3 regions of the Gordonibacter massiliensis (ex Traore et al. 2017) genome follow, and region 2 is predicted to be linked to each of the others. Evidence: predicted binding sites of a transcription regulator. Region 2 holds the regulator's gene; each other region holds the start of a gene.
What was found. Region 2 encodes HrcA, which represses chaperone genes, less so after heat shock. Its sites were predicted from a motif close to TNTTAGCANNCNNNNNNNNNGNNTGCTAANA; they were not measured.
Positions count from the first base shown of each region.

Region 1: a site for HrcA is predicted at 1,013-1,043, ahead of HCH03_RS05310 (co-chaperone GroES). Genes of this name have one in related genera too.
Region 3: a site for HrcA is predicted at 668-698, ahead of HCH03_RS02440 (Hsp20/alpha crystallin family protein). Genes of this name have one in related genera too.

Region 1 covers NZ_JAASIO010000003.1:26,188-28,450, reverse strand. The annotation lists gene HCH03_RS05320 (sensor histidine kinase) at 1-86, shown strand, start outside; gene HCH03_RS05315 (response regulator transcription factor) at 83-835, shown strand; gene HCH03_RS05310 (co-chaperone GroES) at 1,097-1,384, shown strand; gene groL (chaperonin GroEL) at 1,568-2,263, shown strand, end outside.
Region 2 covers NZ_JAASIO010000012.1:41,632-43,894, reverse strand. The annotation lists gene dnaJ (molecular chaperone DnaJ) at 1-630, opposite strand, end outside; gene hrcA (heat-inducible transcriptional repressor HrcA) at 691-1,704, opposite strand; gene hemW (radical SAM family heme chaperone HemW) at 1,951-2,263, opposite strand, start outside.
Region 3 covers NZ_JAASIO010000001.1:584,072-586,334, reverse strand. The annotation lists gene HCH03_RS02445 (cytochrome c3 family protein) at 1-322, opposite strand, end outside; gene HCH03_RS02440 (Hsp20/alpha crystallin family protein) at 817-1,281, shown strand; gene HCH03_RS02435 (NAD-dependent protein deacylase) at 2,040-2,263, shown strand, end outside.

The sequences.
Region 1 (2,263 bases), on a different contig from region 2:
GCACGTTCTCGGCCGGTCCGCGCGTGGGCGGAGGTTTCCGCGTGGAGGCGCGCATCCCCTTGACCGCGGAGAAGGAGGCTTCATGATCGATCGGCAGAGGTTCGAGGCACGGGAATCGTCGAGCGGCGGACAAGCCTCCCGGCCTCGGGGCGAGCGCCCCCTGCGGCTGTTGGTGGCCGACGATCAGGATCTGGTGCGCAGCGGGTTCCGGCTCATCCTGTCCTCGTACGACGGGCTTTCCATCGTGGGCGAGGCGCGCGACGGCGAAGAGGCCGTGGAGCTTGCCCGCCGCCTCGTGCCCGACGTGGTGCTCATGGACATCCGCATGCCCCGCATGAACGGCATCGAGGCCACGCGCGCCATCACGAGCGACCCCGCGCTCGCCGACGTGCGCGTGCTCATCCTCACCACGTTCGACGTCGACGAGTACGTCTACGATGCGCTCGCGGCCGGGGCGGGCGGCTTCCTGCTCAAAGACGCCGAGCCCGACGACATCGCCTCCGCCGTGCGGGTGGTGGCCGATGGCGACGCCCTCATCCAACCTTCGGTGATGAGGCGGCTCGTGGAAACGTTCGTGCGCACGCGGCCCGCCGCGGCTTCGGTGGGTTTCGGCGCGCGCGGCGCCTTCTCCGCGCTCACCGAGCGCGAGCGCGAGATACTCGTGCTGGTGGCGCGCGGCATGACGAACGACGAGATAGGCGGCGAGCTGTTCATCTCGCCGGCCACGGTGAAAACCCACCTCGCGCGCATCATGGCGAAGCTGGACGCGCACGACCGCGCCCAGCTCGTGGTGCTCGCCTACGAGGGCGGCCTGGTGAAGCCGGGCATGCAGTAGCCGTGCGGCGCGTTTGATTTTGTGCAGAAGCACAAAACTAGGGAACAACCAAATCGAACGAATTGTGGCGATTATGCAAAACCTTAGTCGAAGGCACTGAGGTTTTCTCAATTTCGCTTGCATTCGCTCACGAGGCTGCTATGATAACGCAATGTTTAGCACTCGTTACCCTATGAGTGCTAGCAGTCACCACAATTGAGTGGTTAAATAAACGTGTTCAACCAGTTTCGGACATGAGACGGACGAAAGGAAGGCAACGTTATGAACTTGAAACCATTGGGTGATCGCGTCATCGTCAAGCAGGATGAGGCTGAGGAGACGACGGCATCCGGTCTGTATCTCGCCACCGAAGCGAAGGAAAAGCCCCAGACGGGCATCGTGTTGGCCGTGGGCGAGGGCAAGATGGACAAGGACGGCAAGCTCCTTCCCATGCCGGTCAAGGAAGGCGACAAGGTCCTCTACGGCAAGTACGGCGGAACCGAGGTCACGGTGGACGGCGAGGACGTCATGATCCTGCGCGCCGACGATCTGTACGCGGTGTTCGCGTAAAACGACCTGACGGCTTCCCGTGGCGGCCGCATAGCCGTTCAGCCCTCTCGTCGCCTTCGCACACGGCCCCAAGGCCGCTTTGCTCAGGCTCCTCGGTGCTTCACGGCTATGCGACTCGCCACGGAAACCCTGTTGTTTACTTTGTTGGTTAACCTGTACGTTTATTGAAAGGATAGATTCGCTATGGCTAAAGAGATCAAGTTCGAGGCCGACGCGCGCAGCGCGCTTGCCGCCGGCGTCAACAAGCTGTCGAACGCCGTCAAGGTGACGCTCGGCCCCAAGGGCCGCTACGTGGCGCTTGAGAAGTCCTACGGCGCTCCCACCATCACGAACGACGGCGTGACCGTGGCCAAGGAAGTCGAGCTGGAGGATCCGGTCGAGAACATGGGCGCCCAGCTGGTGCGCGAGGTTGCCGTGAAGACGAACGACGTGGCCGGCGACGGCACCACCACCGCCACGCTGCTGGCCGACGTCATCGTGTCCGAGGGCCTGCGCAACGTTACGGCCGGCGCCGACGCGCTCGGCATCCGCCGCGGCATCCAGAAGGCCACCGACGCCGTGGTCGAGGCCATCAAGGCCGACGCCACTCCGGTGTCCACGCAGGAGCAGATCGCCAACGTCGGCACCATCTCCGCCGGCGACGCCGAGATCGGCGAGAAGATCGCCGAGGCCATGGAAGCCGTGGGCAAGGACGGCGCCATCTCCGTCGAGGAGAACGCCGCCTCGTTCGACCTCGAGCTGGACATCGTCGAGGGCATGCAGTACGACCGCGGCTACATCTCCCCCTACATGGCCACGGACATGGAGAAGATGGAGGCCGTGCTCAACGACCCCTACATCCTGCTCACCGACCAGAAGATCAGCAGCATCCAGGACATG
Region 2 (2,263 bases):
GCCCTCGCACTCGGGGCAGGGGTTCTCCACCGAGCGGCCCGTGCCGCCGCACTTCTTGCACGTCGTGGCCGACTGCATGTCGCCGAGGAACGTGTGCTGCACCGTGACCACGCGGCCCTGGCCGCCGCACTCGGGGCAGGTGACCTCGCGCCCGTCGGGGCCGAGGCCCGTGCCGTCGCAGTCGGGGCACGGAGCCAGGCGGTCGTACACGATCTCCTTCTTGGCGCCCGCCGCCACCTCTTCCAGCGTGACGCGCAGGCCCACGCCCATGTCGCGGCCCTCGCGGCGCTGCGCCTGACGCGCGCCGCCTCCGCCGAAGAACGAGCTGAAGATGTCGCCCATGCCGAAGCCGCCGCCGAACAGGTCCTCGAAGTCGACGTATCCGCCGCCGTAGGGGCTGCCGCCGCCGGCTGCGCCGGGAACGGTGCCGAAGCGGTCGTACTGGGCGCGCTTGCCGGGATCCGACAGCACGTCGTACGCCTCGTTCAGCTCCTTGAACTGGTCCTCGGCGTCGGCGGCTTTGTTCACGTCGGGGTGAAGCTCGCGCGCGCGGCGTCGGAACGCCTTCTTGATCTCGTCTTCCGTGGCGTTCTTCGAAACGCCCAGAACCTCGTACAGATCCTTGGCCATTGCTCTTCCGTGCACCTTCCTCGTGAACGGCGCCGCCTCCGTGCCGGCGCCGTGCGAATCCTATACGTCCTGAAGCGCGGCGGACGCGATGCGCACCGCCCGCAACACCTTCGAGTAGTCCATGCGCGTGGGCCCGATGACGGCCACGACGCCGGCCGAATCCCCGCGCCCGTAGCGGCTCGCCACCACCGACACGCCCGCCAGCTCCTCCGCGTCGTTCTCGCGCCCGATGCGCACGCTGGGCGTGCCGTCGACCTGCTGCACCGCCTCGTCCAGGATGTGCAGCATCACCGTGTCGTTCTCGAGCACCTGCATGACGGGCAGCAGCGCCTGGGACTGGCTGAACTCGGGCTTCGTCAGAAGCGAGCTCACGCCCAGCCGATGCGCGCGCGAAAGCTCGCTCTCCTGCAAGCACGACAGCACCTCGTCGAGCGCCATGCGCACGAGTGGGTCGCGGAACGCCTCGGCCATGCCCTGGCCCAACCCGTCCTCGATCTGCTGGAGCGACTTGCCCGTGAACACGTCGCCCAAGAACACCTGCACGCGGGCGAGGTCGTCGGGAGCCACCTCTTCGGCGAACTCCATCTGGCGGTTGAACACCTGGCCGTCCTCGGTGACGAGCACGACGAGGGCGCGATAAGGGGAAAGCGAGATGAGGGAGAGCTGCTTGATGTGCAGGTTCAACACGGACGGCGCCAGCACGATGGACAGGCAGTCCGTGATGCGCGTGAGGGCCGACGACGTCTGCTCCAACAGCGCGTCGAGCTCGCTCGCGCTGCGCCGCAGCTCGTCCACCACCGGGCGGTACCGTTCGTCATCGCCCGTGAAGTCGGTCGTGAGCAGGTTGTCGACGAACGCGCGGTACCCGGTGTCGGTGGGTATGCGGCCGGCCGAGGTGTGCGGCTGCGTGATGTAGCCCCCGTCCTCGAGCACCGAAAGCTCGTTGCGCACCGTCGCCGGGCTCACGCCCAGCTGGTAGCGCTCCGTGAGCGTGCGCGAGCCCACCGGCAGAGCGCGCGCGACGTATTCTTCTATGAGCGCGGCAAGCACCCGCTGCCTGCGATCCGATAGCACGCCTCTCCACCTTCCTCTCTCACAGGACCTCCCCGCCCCCGCATCCGAGCCGTCCCCCGGCTCGCGCGAGCGGCGATGCCTTCGCCTTGACGACGCCAAGAAGACATTTTAGCAGCCGATGCAAGAGAGTGCTAAGAAAAGCGGAGGAAATATGCAGAAAGGCGCCGAAACCCGCCGATCACCCCGCGAGCGGGGGTTACGGCGCGACGGCGGGCGTCCGAGCGCCGTGCGAGGCGAAACCGGGCATCACGCCAAATCGAACAGCGCGCCGTAGAGGTCGTTGCCGCAGAGCCAGCCGCGCTCGGTGGGCCTCCAGCGGCCGTCCTCGTGCATGACGAGGCCCTCCTGCTCGAGCTCCTCCAGCACGGTCGGGGCGTCGGGCAGCAGCGCCGCCGCGCGCGCTACGTGGTCGTCGGACACGCCGCGCGTCATGCGCATACCCAGCATGAGGTCCTCAGCGGCCATGCCGCGCGCGTCCAGGTCGTCCGTCACCTGGCCGTCCTGCACGCGCATGCGGCGCTCCGCGTTCTGGGTCATCGTGGCCGCCGAGCGGCCGAGG
Region 3 (2,263 bases), on a different contig from region 2:
CCTCTCCCGCTACCGCGTGCTGCGTGACCAGCTTGCCCGGATCGCCCTCGCCGTAGCTTTCCACGTACTTGTCCATGGGGCTGTGGCAGATGGCGTTGCAGAAGCTGGGCTGCTCGTGCCACACCCACGCCCCGATGCCGGCCACCAGCACCACCGCCACGATGACGCCGGCCACGATCCAGCCGCGCTTCGTGCGCCTCGCCTGCGGCATGTCCGGCGTGCGGCCGGTCGCGCCGACGCCCGGCTCGGAAGCCGCGGGCTCCGCCGGGTCCGCGCCCGGCGCGTCGAGGCCGTTCTCCTTGTCGACCATGTCCTCCTCCATTCTCCTTGTTCGATCGGTGAATCCTTCGCCCGCATCATGTGCGCTCTGTCGAGTTCTGACCATTACCCCCGTGGGGGCATTTCGCCGTTTCCGCTGGTGGGAAGTTTGCAACGAGCCTTGAGCCGCTTGTGGCGGCGCCACGTTTAACGGGCACGTTCCAACGACCTTTCGCTTTGGCAGCTGCAGGGCTCCCATCGGTGCTACGCGTTCGTGCGGGGATACCATGCAGTGAAGGTTGCGGTTTTGCGCGTCGCTCGAAACATGCGCGGGCAGTCGCGCTGCGAGTTTTCGCGAGGCTCCTGCAAGTAGCGCGCAAGCCTTGTGAAAGTTGACGAATACGTGACTTTTTAGCACTCTCGACTTGACAGTGCTAACGTAACGATTTATAACGTACTCGTACAGAAAATCATATAGATAGAGGCTTAGGTTTTCTCAATCGGTTTTCTCCCCGACGCGGAAAACCAGCCCCGCACAACACGTAGGAGATGATTGGTATGGCAATGATGGTACCCGTGAGAAGGAATCGCAACCTGCTGAGCGAGCTGATGACCGACCCGTTCGACGCGTTCTTCAACGCCGCCTCGGCACCCATGCAGGCGATGCAGAAGATGTCGCCCTCGCTGATGCGCACCGACATCAAAGAGACGGACGCCGGCTACGAGCTGACCATCGACCTGCCGGGCTTCAAGAAGGACGACGTGCAGGCCGAGCTGAAGGACGGCTACCTCACCATCGCCGCGCAGACGCAGAGCGAGACCGAGGACAAGGACGACGAAGGCACGTTCGTGCGCAAGGAGCGCTTCAGCGGCAAATGCAGCCGTACGTTCTACGTCGGCGAGGACATCGAGGATGACGACATCAAGGCGAAGTTCGAGGACGGCGTGCTGAAGATCGCCGTGCCGAAAAAGCAGGAGCAGCCCAAGCTGGAAGAGAAGAAGACCATCTCCATCGAGGGTTAGCGCTTCAAAGGCGGCACAAAACCCGCTTCGCGCCGAAAACTCGGCGGCGCGCAACGCGAACCACCCCGGAAGGCGGCCGATCGGCCGCCTTCCTGCTTCGCCCCGCTCCTCTTGCCATCCTGGACGGAGCGCCAGGCGCGTAATCGAAAAATCGAGCCGAGAGCGAACAGATGGCGAAAACGTTCTTCGCCTCCTCGCTGCACGCTCCGACGAGACGACAACCCGCTCCCGTTGCCTCCATCCCCTCACCCCACTCACCTCGGCGGCCACATACAGAAGCAAGAACACGAAAAGCAGCCTTCCGCTGTTAAACCAGCATCGACATGTACCCGACCGGGTTGTCATCCTGGGCGGAGGCGGCGCGAGCCGCCGGAGTCGAAGGATCCCGCGCGCTGGTTTGCGTAATGTCAACGGCGGTCTAACAGCGGAAGCCGCCTCGAAGTCGCGAAAATCACCGCTGTGAAGCTCTGGGAGGACGATTGGTGCCCTTATCGTATTTTGCGACCTGGGGCGATGTCCGCAAAGCAGGGAAAGATACCCGCTCGAAAGCGGCCGTAGGCTTCCCAAACGCACCGAATCGCTTCACAGCGGTGAATTTCGTGACTTTCAGAACGGTTTCCGTGCATGAACCTGCGCGTAATGTTCGTCGCACACCGCCGAGCACGCTCACGTCGAGCAAGCGATTTCGCGCGGATGTCCGCGCGAAACGCCCGTATCTGAGGCCGTGGTATCATAGTGCGAACCCGATAGGAGAAGTCATGGACGAACAAACCGAACGCGATATCGAGACGTTCCGCCAGTGGGTGGCCGACACGCCTCCCGGCGGCATGGTGTTCTTCGGAGGCGCGGGCGTTTCCACCGAGAGCGGCATTCCCGACTTCCGCAGCCCCGACGGGTTGTACGCGCAGCAGTACCCGCATCCGCCCGAGCAGATGATATCCCGCAGCTTCTTCGACGCGCATCCGCGTGAATTCTTCGACTT